Regions from separate parts of the Pseudoduganella sp. genome, predicted to be linked through region 1. Evidence: predicted binding sites of a transcription regulator. Region 1 holds the regulator's gene; each other region holds the start of a gene.
The links. Region 1 encodes NrdR, which represses ribonucleotide reductase genes. Its sites were predicted from a motif close to CACNANATNTNGTG; they were not measured.
Positions count from the first base shown of each region.

Region 2: ACE3TQ_RS07565 (ribonucleoside-diphosphate reductase subunit alpha) is a predicted target of NrdR. The motif match lies at 2,891-2,904, and genes of this name have one in related genera.
Region 3: ACE3TQ_RS16610 (ribonucleoside triphosphate reductase) is a predicted target of NrdR. The motif match lies at 1,687-1,700, and genes of this name have one in related genera.

Region 1 covers NZ_JAYSCO010000007.1:5,110-9,748, forward strand. Annotated here, with positions in the region: gene ybgC (tol-pal system-associated acyl-CoA thioesterase) at 1-276, opposite strand, end outside; gene ACE3TQ_RS04905 (SDR family NAD(P)-dependent oxidoreductase) at 399-1,142, opposite strand; ZMP/ZTP riboswitch at 1,416-1,526, shown strand; gene glyA (serine hydroxymethyltransferase) at 1,609-2,853, shown strand; gene nrdR (transcriptional regulator NrdR) at 2,933-3,406, shown strand; gene pilV (type IV pilus modification protein PilV) at 3,467-4,051, shown strand; gene ACE3TQ_RS04925 (PilW family protein) at 4,048-4,639, shown strand, end outside.
Region 2 covers NZ_JAYSCO010000011.1:919-5,557, forward strand. Annotated here, with positions in the region: gene ACE3TQ_RS07565 (ribonucleoside-diphosphate reductase subunit alpha) at 1-2,857, opposite strand, end outside; gene ACE3TQ_RS07570 (sigma-54-dependent transcriptional regulator) at 3,205-4,639, opposite strand, start outside.
Region 3 covers NZ_JAYSCO010000035.1:25,513-30,151, forward strand. Annotated here, with positions in the region: gene ACE3TQ_RS16610 (ribonucleoside triphosphate reductase) at 1-1,678, opposite strand, end outside; gene ACE3TQ_RS16615 (CHASE domain-containing protein) at 1,801-4,116, opposite strand; gene ACE3TQ_RS16620 (HD domain-containing phosphohydrolase) at 4,184-4,639, opposite strand, start outside.

The DNA of each region.
Region 1 (4,639 bases):
GAACTGGATCGACGCACGGCCCAGCTTTTCGATACGAAGCGTCAATTTTATTACATCGTCCAAACGGGCCGGCGCGTGGTAGTCCGCGCTGACGTTTTTGACAACAAACATGGCGTCGTGCTCACGCAGCAGGATGTCCTGGTTAACGCCGAGAGCGCGCAACCACTCGGTGCGCGCGCGCTCGAAGAACTTCAAATAGTTCGCGTAGTAGACGATCCCGCCGGCATCCGTGTCTTCGTAATAGACACGGACCTCCCAGGTGAACACAGACGACATATGGATAGAACAGCTACTAAATGAGAATGGGCAACATTTTACGCCAAATAATTAGGCGAATTTGGACATTTGCACAATATCGTAACAATTGCTTACGGTTTTCCCTTACATGCGCCGGCATTTTAGCCGCGTTTAATGGCGAAGGGGGAGAAACCTTGGCAAGTTGGCATCAATTCAATCAAATTCACGTTAATATGTGGCGGTAAAGTTGCAATCCAGTAAGCAGTATTTGCAATATCGTCAGCCGTAAGCGGCGTCGTGCCCTCATAGACTTTCGCCGCCGCCGCATCATCCTTCAAACGCACGTTGGAAAACTCGGTGCCACCGCACAGGCCCGGCGCGATATTGGTCGCCCGCACCCCGGTGCCGATCAAATCGGCGCGCAGGTTCAGGGTGAACTGTTCCACAAAAGCCTTGGTCGCCCCATACACGTTACCGCCCGGATACGGGTAATGGCCAGCCACCGAGCCCAGGTTGATGATGGTGCCACGGCCGCGCGCCACCATATCCGGCAGCAAGGCATGGGTCATGGTGACGAGGCCGGTGCAATTGGTGGCGATCATGGTTTCCCAATCCTCCAGCGGCGCCTCATGCGCCCCCTTCACGCCCAAGGCCAGGCCAGCGTTATTAATCAGCACATCGACTTCACGCCAATCAGCGGGCAGGGAAGCCAGGGCGGCCAGGATAGCCGACTTATCGGTCACATCCAACTTAACCGGCAACAAGTTCGGACCCAATTCCGCCGCCAGCGCCTCCAAGCGCTCAGTCCGGCGCCCAGCCGCGATAACGCGATGCCCATTCCGCACAAAAACGCGCGCCATCGCGGCGCCAAAACCAGCGGTAGCGCCGGTAACTAACACGATCATGGTCGAACTCCCAATATTGAAGCGCTGATTGTAGGCCAAAACCGGCCAAAACCGGTGCCAGGTCTGTCATTCGGACAGCCAGACCAATTCTTTGATCTTTCTCAATACGCGTTTCAGGCCATTTTTGCGTATTGAGAAAGATCAAAGGATAGCGCTAGCTGTCCGAATGACAGACCTGGCACTGGTTTGGGCACTGGTTTGGGGCGGTTTTCCGGGGAAAACGGCACAACCGTTGCCGTTATCTGCTACTTAACTTACAATCTTGGCTCCATTACTGTCTCACGTAACTGGCGAAAAACTAGCTGGCGCTTGCGCTGCTGGTGAGAGGTGGGCAACCACCGGGGAACGTGAGATCTCAAACAGCCGTTCGCCTGGGCAGCCACGATGGAAACGTGCGTTTCGGCTGCCCTGTCACTTTTTGGCTCCCGATTCGATCCAATCTGCCTTAAAAAACTGGAGTAATTTCATGTTCGCAAAAGATCACACCCTCGCCAACGTTGACGCGGAGCTGTTTGCCGCTATCCAGAACGAGAACAAGCGCCAGCACGACCATATCGAGCTCATCGCTTCGGAGAACTACACTTCGCCAGCCGTGATGGAAGCCCAGGGCTCCCAGCTGACCAATAAGTATGCGGAAGGCTATCCAGGCAAGCGTTACTACGGTGGCTGCGAAAACGTCGACGTCGTGGAACAGCTGGCCATCGACCGCGTGAAGCAGCTGTTCGGCGCGGAAGCGGCGAACGTGCAGCCTAACTCGGGTTCCCAGGCTAACCAGGGCGTGTTCTTTGCCGTGCTGAAGCCGGGCGATACCATCATGGGCATGTCGCTGGCCGAAGGCGGTCACCTGACCCACGGTATGGGCCTGAATATGTCCGGCAAGTGGTTCAACGTCGTTTCCTACGGCCTGACCCCGGAAGAGGATATCGATTACGACGCCATGGAAGCCCTGGCCAAAGAGCACAAGCCTAAGCTGATCATCGCTGGCGCGTCGGCTTTCTCGAAGAAGATCGATTTCGAGCGTTTCTCCAAAGTCGCTAAGGCTGTCGGCGCCTACTTCATGGTCGATATGGCCCACTACGCTGGCCTGATCGCCGCCGGCCTGTATCCGAACCCAGTGCCGCACGCTGACTTCGTAACCTCCACCACCCACAAGTCCCTGCGCGGTCCGCGCGGCGGCATCATCCTGATGAAGGCGGAGCACGAGAAGATCATCAACTCGGCAATCTTCCCAGGCATCCAGGGTGGCCCGCTGATGCACGTGATCGCTGGCAAGGCGGTGGCGTTCAAGGAAGCCCTGTCGCCAGAGTTCAAGGCCTACCAGCAGCAAGTGGTGAAGAACGCTGACGTGCTGGCCAAGACCCTGATCAAGCGCGGCCTGCGCATCGTGTCCGGCGGCACCGAGTCGCACGTGTTCCTTGTCGACCTGCGCGCCAAGAACCTGACCGGTAAGGAAGCGGAAGCGATCCTGGGCCAGGCGCACATGACCTGCAACAAGAACGGTATCCCGAACGATCCGCAGAAGCCATTCGTGACTTCCGGCATCCGTCTGGGTTCGCCAGCCTTCACCACCCGTGGCTTCAAGGAAGCCGAGGCGGAGCAGGTGGGTAACCTGATCGCCGACGTGCTGGATAACCCGCACGACGCAGCAACCATCGAGCGCGTGAAAGCGGCTGTGAAGGTGCTGGCTGATAAATTCCCTGTTTACGCCTAAGCGGGCGGTTGGTACTATCAAGGCGCCGGATCGCAAGGTCCGGCGCTTTTTCATTACATAATAAGAGACGCTCTATCCCATGAAATGCCCGTTCTGCCAGCACGATGATATCCAGGTCCTCGACACCCGCGTGTCGGAGGAGGGGGACGCCATCAAGCGGCGCCGGCGCTGCGTCAATTGCGATAAGCGTTTCACCACTTGGGAACGCATCGAGCTGACCATGCCTTATGTGGTCAAGAAGAACGGCAGCCGTACCGAGTATTCGGCCGATAAGCTGCGCGCCAGCCTGATGCTGGCCCTGCGCAAGCGTCCGGTGGCGGCGGAGTCGGTCGATAAGGCGGTGGCGTCGATCGAGGAGAAGCTGCTGACCAGCGGCCAGCGTGAGGTCGATTCGGTCTACGTCGGCGAACTCGTCATGGCTGAGCTGAAGCGTCTCGACAAAGTGGCCTATATCCGCTTTGCTTCCGTCTACAAAAACTTCGAGGACCTGGCGGAATTCCAGGATGCGATCGAAGAAGTTGGCGACGGTCAAGAGCTCAATCCCAAGGCTTGATATTCCTCAAATCCGCGTGACCGCTGCTGGCTAATGTGAACAGCAGGGGAGGGCTGCGCCATGCGTCGTCCAACTGCGGGATTCACTATGGTGGAAGTGCTGGTCGCTGTGCTGTTGCTGGCCGTGGGGCTGGTCGGCGCGCTGGCGATGCAGGCACACGCCATGCGCACGCGCCAGGAGTCGGCCTTGCAGACCGAAGCCCTGCAAGCGGCTGCCACGCTCGCGGACCGCATCCGGGCCAACGCTACGCAGTCCTCCGCCTACCTTGGCTTTGAATTCGATGCGGCACTGGCGGCGCCTGGTCCGGTGCCGGGGGAGGCGGCTGCGCCGGGCGCCTGTAGCGATGCGCCCTGCGATGCGGCGGCCCTCGTGCAGCGCGAGCTGGATGAGTTCCGCTTGCATCTCCAGGCCAGCCTGCCGTCCGCCCGCGCCGTCGTTTGCCGCGATGGCGCCGCCGCGATGCAGTGGGCTTGCAGCGGAGGCGCGGAGGCACCCATCGCCATCAAGATCGGCTGGCGCAGCCAGCAGGCGGGGAGCACCGTGCCGCAGTTCGCCTTGCGCGTTGCGGCGTCGGCGCCCGGTGCGCCGCCCGGCCCTGCGCCTGAGGCTTCGCCCGACGCGCCGCCGACCGGAGGCGAGCCATGAGGCGCCGTCAGCGCGGCGTGGCCGTGGCCGAAGTTGTCATCGCCATGACCTTGAGTCTCCTTGTTACCCTGGTGGCGGCGACGCTGCTGCATGCCTCCAACCAGGATTTCCAGTTCAACGGGGCCAATACGCGCATCGACGACAATGGCCGGTTCGCCCTTGCCATCATCGGCCAGGCTGTGCGCCAGGCCGGTTTTCCCGGCGAACCCGACGCGGTTGCAGGCCCGTTGCCTCCGCTGGCGGTGGAGGGGCGCGACGATGCCAGCGTGGCCACAGGTGCGGCGGGGATGGGGACGCCGCAACCATCGGTGAACGGTAGCGATGTACTGGCCATCCGCTTTTCGTCCGCGGCCATTGCGGGCGCGGGCGCCAAGGCGGGCAGCGCGATGCTCAATTGCGCCGGCTTTCCTGCCGATCCGGGAGAGTGGGCCTGGAGCATTTTCTACGTCGCCAAGGCCAGCGACGGGGTGGCGGAACTGCGCTGTAAATACAAGAGTGAACATAGCTGGGGTGCCGACGCCGTGCTGCGCGGGGTGGATGCCTTCCATGTCCTGTATGGCCTGGATACGGATACGCCGCGCGACGGCA
Region 2 (4,639 bases), on a different contig from region 1:
CAGGACGCAGGTAGCAGGCGGCGCCTTCCTCAACCACTGGCGCGACGGCTGCCGGGGCATCCGGCACGTTCGCGGACACGGCGTTCAGGGCGCCGGTACGGGTGGTGGATTTCTCCATGTGCGACGCTGCAATAGTGCGCAGGTAGTAGGTGGTCTTCAGGCCACGCAGCCATGCCAGCTTGTAGGTCTCGTCCAGCTTCTTGCCGGAGGCGCCTGCCATGTAGATGTTCAGCGACTGCGCCTGGTCGATCCACTTCTGGCGGCGCGATGCGGCTTCCACCAGCCAGGTCGGCGACACTTCGAAGGCGGTGGCGTAGATGTCGCGCAGGTCTTGCGGGGCACGATCGATCTTGCTCAGGGAGCCGTCGAAGTACTTCAGGTCGGCGATCATCACCTCGTCCCACAGGTCGCGTGCCTTCAGGTCGCGCACCAGGTAGGCGTTGATCTCGGTGAACTCGCCGGACAGGTTGGACTTCACGTACAGGTTCTGGAAGGTCGGCTCGATGCAAGCGGACACGCCGATGATGTTCGAAATGGTCGCGGTCGGAGCGATCGCCACGCAGTTCGAGTTACGCATGCCGAACTTGGCGATGCGCTCGCGCACCGGGGTCCAGTCCATCGAGGACGACAGGTCCTGCTCCAGGTAGCCGCCGCGCTGTTCCGCCAGCAGGCGCACCGAGTCTTGCGGCAGGATGCCGCGCGACCACAGGGAGCCTTCGTACGATTCGTAACGGCCGCGCTCTTCCGCCAGCTCGGTCGACGCCAGGTAGGCGTAGTAGCACACCGCTTCCATCGAGGTGTCGGCGAAGTTCACCGCTTCCATCGAGGCGTATGGCACGCGCATCATGTGCAGGCAGTCCTGGAAGCCCATCACGCCCAGGCCGACCGGACGGTGGCGCATATTGGCGTTGCGTGCTTTCTCGACGGCGTAGTAGTTGATGTCGATCACGTTGTCCAGCATGCGCATCGCGGTGCGGATGGTCTTCTGCAGCTTGACGTGGTCGATCTTGCCTTCTTTCATGTGCGCCGGCAGGTTCACGGAACCCAGGTTGCAGACGGCGATTTCGTCGGCGTTGGTGTTCAGGGTGATCTCGGTGCACAGGTTCGAGGAGTGCACCACGCCCACGTGCTGCTGCGGCGAACGGATGTTGCACGGATCCTTGAAGGTGATCCATGGGTGGCCGGTTTCGAACAGCATGGACAGCATCTTGCGCCACAGGTCCAGCGCTTCGATCTTCTTGAACAGGCGCAGTTCGCCGTTGGCGGCCTTGGCTTCGTAGCCCAGGTAGGCTTCTTCGAATTCCTTGCCGAACTTGTCGTGCAGGTCAGGCACGTCGGATGGCGAGAACAGGGTCCAGGTGCCCTTTTCCATCACACGCTTCATGAACAGGTCCGGAATCCAGTTGGCGGTGTTCATGTCGTGGGTGCGGCGGCGGTCGTCGCCGGTGTTCTTGCGCAGGTCGAGGAATTCCTCGATATCCATGTGCCAGGTTTCCAGGTAGGCGCAGACCGCGCCCTTGCGCTTGCCGCCCTGGTTCACCGCCACGGCGGTGTCGTTCACCACTTTCAGGAACGGCACCACGCCTTGCGATTTGCCGTTGGTGCCCTTGATGTGGGCGCCCAGGGCGCGCACCGGGGTCCAGTCGTTGCCCAGGCCGCCGGCGAACTTGGCCAGCAGTGCGTTTTCCTTGATGGCGTCGTAGATGCCTTCCAGGTCGTCGGACACGGTGGTCAGGTAGCAGGAGGACAGCTGCGAACGCTGGGTGCCGGAGTTGAACAGGGTCGGGGTCGACGACATGAAGTCGAAGGTCGACAGCAGGTTGTAGAACTCGATGGCGCGCGCTTCGCGGTCGGTCTCGTTCAGGGCCAGGCCCATGGCGACACGCATGTAGAAGGCCTGCGGCATTTCGATGCGCACATCGCGCACGTGCAGGAAGTAGCGGTCGTACAGGGTTTGCAGGCCGATGTAGCCGAACTGCAGGTCGCGGTCGGCCACCAGGGCCTTGGCCAGCTTGGCCAGGTCGAACTTGCCCAGTTCTTCGTTCAGCAGTTCGGCGGCGATGCCTTTGGCGATGTACTGCGGGAAGTACTCGATGTAGGCGGCGGCGGCGCCGGCTTGCGGCACTTCCTTGCCGAATACTTCCTTACGGATGGTGTGCAGCAGGATGCGCGCGGTCACTTGCGAGTAGGCCGGGTCCTTTTCCATCAGCGCGCGGGCAGCCAGGATGGCGGACTTGTGCAGTTCTTCGACCGGCACGCCGTCGTACAGGTTCTTCACGGTTTCGGCCAGGATGGCGTCGGCATCGACGTGCTTTTCCAGGCCCTTGCAGGCGGCGCCGATCAGGTCGCGCACTTCCTGCATGACCAGCGGACGGGACACGCCGTTCTCGGTCACATTGATCTGTGGTTCTGCGGTCGCGGAGGCACCGGCTGCCTCTTTCTTCAGGCGGCGTTCTTCCATGTGCTTGGCGCGGTACAGCACGTAGGAACGCGCCACATCGTGTTCGCCCGAGCGCATCAGGGCCAGTTCCACCTGGTCTTGCACGTCTTCGATATGGAAGGTGCCGCCGGCTGGCTGGCGGCGCATCAGGGCGGCCACCACATTGTTGGTCAGCTCTTCCACCAGCTCGCGGATGCGGGCGGAGGCCGCACCCTGGCCGCCGTTCACCGCCAGGAACGCCTTGGTCATGGCCACGGCGATCTTGGATGGCTCGAACGCAACCACGGCGCCGTTGCGGCGGATGATGCGGTAATCGGCCATCTGGGCGGCGGAAACAGCGACGCCGCCGGCGGTTTCACCAGCGGAAACAGGCACTTGTGGCGCCTGGGTGATGGAAATGTCTTGAGTAGATTGCATTTATGCTCCGCGTATTCAGTATTTGTTTATGACCACTATATCTAGTGAACCATCGAATTCTGTCCACTAATTGTAGTGAGACGGACCGGTTCGTACAAGATGAAATTTTTTCGTTTCGACCACGATTTCTTATTGACTTTTGCATTCCCCGATCAACACAGGCGATCGGCGGTGAGCGAGCACTAACACAGCTTTTTGTTTGCTGATTTAGTATGCAATGTTGCAGCGCAGCAGGGAGTTGTGCGTTGGCAAAAACGCTACAACAATGAAGGGAATTTCGCGGCGGACCGGGATTATAGTCGAAACCGCGGACCGGGGTCGCGCCGCCGGTCCGCCGCCCGGGACCCCTAACTCGGGTCCTGGATGTTCAGTTTCTGCATCTGGTAGCGCAGCTGGCGGAAGCTGATGCCCAGCAATTGGGCAGCCTGGGTGCGGTTGTAGTTGGTTTGCGCCAGGGCGCGCGTGATGATGTCGCGCTCGACCGCTTCCAGGTAGGCCGGCAGGTTGCTGGGCAGGACGTCGAACACCGGCAGCGGCGGCATGCCGGGATCGCCGCCGGCACCGGCCTGCCCGGCTTCGTCGGCCTCCGGCGCAGCCGGCGCGCTGGCCGGGGCCGGGGCGCCCGGTGCGGCAGCGATGGGCGCTGCCACGGCCGGGGACGGCGCCGGCGCGGCGGCGGGCGGCGGCAGCGTGCCGCCTTTCAGCGCCAGGTCCTCGGCGGAAATCACGCCATCGTTGGAGAAGGCCAGCGCGCGCTCGAGGATGTTTTCCAGCTCGCGCACATTGCCGGGGAAGCTGTAGCCCTTCAGCACTTCCAGCACGCCCGGACCCAGCACGGCCTTGTGCTCGAAGGTGCCCAGGCGCGCCAGGATGGCGTCGATCAGCTCATCCAGGTCGTCCAGCCGCTCGCGCAGCGGCGCCAGGCGCAGCTCGATCACGTTCAGGCGGTAGAACAAGTCCTGCCGGAACAGGCCGTCCTCCACCAGTTTTTCCAGGTTCTTGTGGGTGGCGCTGATGATGCGCACGTCGACCGGTTCCTCCGAGGTGGCGCCGATCTTGCGCACGCGCCGCTCCTGGATGGCGCGCAGCAGCTTGACCTGCATGGCCAGCGGCAGGTCGGCCACCTCGTCCAGCATCAGGGTGCCGCCGTTGGCGGCCTGGAAGAAGCCGTCGCGCTCGTCGGCGGCGCCGGTGAAAGCGCCCTTGCGGTAGCCGAAGAACTCGGCCTCCATCAGCGCTTCCGGGATGGCGCCGCAGTTGACGGCAATGAAAGGCTTGTCGGCGCGCGAGCTTTGCGCGTGAATTTCGCGCGCCGCCAGTTCCTTGCCGCTGCCCGACTCGCCGTTGATGGCGATCGGCGCCATCGAGCGCGCCAGGCGCGCGATCTGTGCCCGCAGCGACTGGATCGCCGCCGAACTGCCGCGCAGGCGGCTGGTCTGCGGGCCGCGCGCCGGGGCGGCCGCCGGGGCCTGGTCGGTCAGCTTGAGCGCAGACTGCACCAGCACGCGCAGCTGGTCCAGCTGCACCGGCTTGCTGACATAGTCGAAGGCGCCGGCCTTCAGCGCCACCACGGCGTTGTCGGCGCTGCCAAAGGCGGTCACCACCGCGATCGGCACGTTCTTGCCGCTGGCCGTCACTTCGCGCACCAGTTCCAGGCCAAGGCCGTCGGGCAGGCGCATGTCGGTCAGCACCAGCTGGTACTCTTTTTCGGCAAACAGCTGGCGCGCTTGCTGCAGGGTTTCTGTGCTGTCCACGTCCAGCCCCATCTTCAGCAAGGTGATT
Region 3 (4,639 bases), on a different contig from region 1:
TCTCTTCATCGCACTTGGGACAGAATTCGTGCTTGCCGCTCAGGTAGCCGTGTTTCGGGCAGATCGAGAACGTCGGCGTGACGGTGATGTACGGCAGGCGGAAGCGGCCCAGCGCGCGCTGCACCAGGCGGCGGCAGGCATCGGCGCTGGACACCTGCTCGCTCATGTACAGGTGCAGCACGGTGCCGCCGGTGTACTTCCTTTGCAGCTCGTCCTGCCGCTCCAGCGCTTCGAACGGATCGTCGGTGAAGCCGACCGGCAGCTGCGACGAGTTGGTGTAGTACGGCATCTCCGGCGTGCCGGCCTGCAGGATGTGCGGCAGGCGCGCGCGGTCTTCCTTGGCGAAACGGTAGGTCGTGCCTTCCGCCGGCGTCGCCTCCAGGTTGTACATATGGCCGGTCTCCTCCTGGAATTCCAGCATGCGCGCGCGGATATGGTCCAGCAGCCGCAGCGCCAGCGCGGCGCCCGCTTCCGTGGTGATGTCTTCGCGGTCGCCGGTGAAGTTGCGGATCATCTCGTTGACACCGTTCACGCCCAGCGTCGAGAAGTGGTTGCGCAAGGTGCCGAGATAGCGTTTGGTGTACGGGAACAGGCCGCCATCCATCAGGCGCTGGATCAGCGCGCGCTTGATTTCCAGGCTGGCCTTGCCCAGCTCGAGCAGCTGGTCCACGCGGGCCAGCAGCGCCGCTTCATCGCCCGCATGCAGGTAGCCGAGGCGGGCGCAATTGAGCGTGACCACGCCCAGCGAACCGGTTTGCTCGGCGGAGCCGAACAGGCCGTTGCCGCGCTTGAGCAGCTCGCGCAAGTCCAGCTGCAGACGGCAGCACATGGAACGGATCATGTTCGGCTTCAGTTCCGAATTCACGAAGTTCTGGAAGTACGGCAAACCATAGCGCGCCGTCATCTCGAACAGCAGCTGCGCGTTCGGGCTGTGCCAGTCGAAGTCGGGCGTGATGTTGTATGTCGGGATCGGGAAGGTGAAGGCGCGCCCCTTCGCGTCGCCTTGCATCATCACCTCGATGTAGGCGCGGTTGATCATGTCCATCTCGGCCTGCAGGTCGCCGTACGTGAAGGGCATTTCCCGGCCGGCGATCAGCGGCACCTGCTCCCGCAGGTCTTCCGGACAGGTCCAGTCGAAGGTCAGGTTGGTGAACGGGGTCTGGGTGCCCCAGCGCGAAGGCACGTTCAGGTTGTAGATCAGCTCTTGCATGTACTGGCGCACCTGCTCGTACGTGAGCCCGTCGTTGCGCACGAAGGGCGCCATATAGGTATCGAAAGAACTGAACGCCTGCGCGCCGGCCCACTCGTTCTGCAGCGTGCCGAGGAAGTTCACGATCTGGCCGATCGCGCTGGACATATGCTTGGGCGGACCCGACTCCACTTTGCCCGGCACGCCGTTCAAGCCTTCGTTCAGCAAGGTGCGCAGCGACCAGCCGGCGCAGTAGCCGGCCAGCATGTCCAGGTCGTGGATGTGGAGGTCGGCGTTGCGGTGCGCCTGCCCCACCTCCGGCGGATAAACGTGATCGAGCCAGTAGTTGGCGACCATTTTCCCGGAGATGTTGAGGATCATGCCGCCCAGGGAATAGCCCTGGTTGGCGTTGGCGTTTACACGCCAGTCGAGCTGCTGCAGGTATTCGTTGATCGACGATTCGACGTCCACCGTGGTCTTGGATTTCATGTTTTCACCACTACATATTGTGCGAAACGAAATATTACACACTAAATGTAGTGAGGATACCCTGCGCCGCGGCGATTATTTGATTTTCTTGATCCAGATTAAGTCCGGCGCCGCCGCTGGCGCTACTGCATATGCAGCAGGTCGTGTTCGGACATCTCTTCCCGCGCCGGCACCTTGCGCGGCAGCGTGAGGATGACGGTGGTCCCTTTGCCCTGTTCCGATTCGATGTGGATGGTGCCGCGCAGGATGCCGGTCACCAGGTTGTACACGATATTCATGCCCAGCCCGGAGCCGCCCTGCCCCATCTTGGTGGTGAAGAAGGGATCGTAAATCTGGTGCAGGGTGCGCGGGTTCATGCCCACGCCGTCGTCGGCGAAGCGCAATTCCACCGACGCCTCGTCCACCTCGCCCACGCTGATCGTGATGTGTCCCTGCTCGCGGCCTTCGAACGCGTGCATCAGGGCGTTCTGAATCAGGTTGCTCAGCACCTGGCCCACGCTGCCGGGATAAGAGACGAAGCTCAGCGTCTCCGGCATGTTCACCTTGACTTCGCAGTTGGCGCGCCGCAGCTGGGCCGAATAGGTGGCCAGCGTATCGTGCACCACCCCGTACAGGTTGAACGAGCGGCGCTTGTCGGACGTCTGGTCCACCGCCACCTGCTTGAACGAATGGATCAGGTCCGCCGCCCGCGTCAGCGAATTGGTGATGATGGAACAGGCCATGCGCGCATCCTTCAAATGCGTGTCGAGCGCGGAGCGCTTGATGCCGCCCTCGCCCAGCTGGCGCTCGAAATCTCGGCACATATCGCTCAGCGCCGTCGCTGTCAGCAGGCTGTTGCCGATCGGCGTATTGAGTTCATGCGCAATGCCCGCCACCAGCGCACCGAGCGACGCCATCTTCTCGGAGGTGATCAGGCTGGCCTGCGCCTGCTTCAGCGTCAGCAGCACCGCCGACAGGTCCTTGTGCGCGTTCTCCACATTGGCCTTTTGCAGCGCCAGCTCGGTCAGGCTGCGCTCCAGGCCATGCTTGGTATCGACCAGCGCCGCCTCGGTCTGTTTGCGTTCGGTGATGTCGATGATGACCCAGACGCAGCCCTTGCGCGCATCCTTCGGGTCCAGCATGCGGCCATTCACCATGCACCACAGCTTCTTGCCGTTGGCGCCCACCAGCTCCAGCTCGAAGTGCATGTTGCCGCCCTCGGGGCCAATGGCAAACGGGTCGCCGTGGCCGGCCGTCAGGACCGAGCTGGAACGCCCGGCCAGCTCGCCCGCCTGGTAGCCCATCATCTCTTCCAGTCCGCTGTTGCAGCGCACGATCACGCCGTCCACGATCAGGCCAATGCCGACGATGGCACTGTCCTGCAAGGCGCGCAGCTCGTCCGCCGTCACGCGCAGCTTTTGCGCCAGCACGCGGCGCCGCTGCAGGGTCATGATCTGCGCGCCGATCAGGGCGCTGATCACAAAGCCGGCCAAACCGATCACGGAAATCAGCACATAGTCGCGGCCATAACGCGCGCCCTCGTGCCCTTCGAAGCTCATGGTCCAGCGCCGCTCGCCTACATCGAGCGGGATCTTCGCCGTCAGGCCCGGCAGGGCCGGCAGGCGCTTGCCCGAGCCCACCTTGCCAAAGCTGTCGAACAGCAGGTTATCGACCGAGGGCGCCATGCCGCCGCCGCCGTGCAGGTAGCCGCCATCGTTGATGCTGATGTACAGATGCTGCAGCATGGGGCTGTCGATCACCTCCGACATCAGGTCGTTGACGCGGAAGACGATGGCGACAAAGCCGATCAGGGCGGCATCGCGCTCGGCCTCCGTCAGCAGCGAGGCGCCGCGCTTGTAGATCGGCGCGCGCGCCACGAAGCCGGGCTGGCCGCTGTTGTCCTGCACCAGGGTGATGCGCTCGGTGGCCACCACGCGGCCGGTCGCCTTGCCCAGTTGCAACGCCTGGTAATGCGGCGGCAGTGCAGCCAGGTCGAGGCCAAAGGCATTTTCATTGCCCTTCATCGGCTCGTTGTATTCGATCAGGTAGTGCTCGGCGCGCACCGAGGCCGGGTGCACCTTGTAGTCGGGATAGCCGCCCGACTGCAGGCTGTCGTCGGCGCGGATGCGCGCGGCATAGGCGTCCAGCTGGGCCGACGGCACGCGCCGCACGAACTGGATGGCCTGGAAACCGGGATAGCGCCGCTTCAGGTCCAGCTCGCGCACATAGCGGCTGAACTCCAGGCGCGACACATCGTCATCGACCGCGAACACACCCTTAATGCTCAGCAACATGTCGAAGTAGGTTTGCAGGCGCACCTGGGTGTCGCGCGAGATCTTTTGCGTGTCGCGCTGGAAGGTTTCGCTGGTTTGGCGGTCCTGCACATCCATGACAAACATGCAGACCCACACGGTAACGCAAATACCGACAATGAAGGCCAGGTATCCGTGTATGCGCATGCTTGCTCCGGACGGGATAGTGTGGACGACTATAGCATAGGGAAATCCACAATACGCCCGGGAAATTTTACATTGTTGCGTCCTGGTATCGAGCCGCGGTTTCCCGCACTTCCTCTTCGGCCGCCAGCAAAGCGTCGACCACGTCCGGATCGAACTGCTCGCCGCTGCCCTGGCGGATCAGCTCGATGGCTGTCTCATGCGTGAAGGCTGGCCGGTAGACCCGCTCCGACACCAGCGCATCGTACACATCGGCCACCGCCACCAGGCGCGCCGACACGGGAATCGCATCGCCGGCCAGGCCCTGCGGATAACCGGAGCCATCGTAGCGCTCCTGGTGGCTATAAGTGATTTCGCGCGCAAAGCGCAGGAAGGCGTTGGAATAGCCGAGTTCGCGCTCGACCCCGGCAATGGCATCGCGGCCGTGCACGGTGTGCTGCTTCATGACCTCGAATTCCTCCGGCGTCAGGCGGCCCGGCTTGAGCAGGATCGCATCCGGGATGCGCACCTTGCCGATATCGTGCAG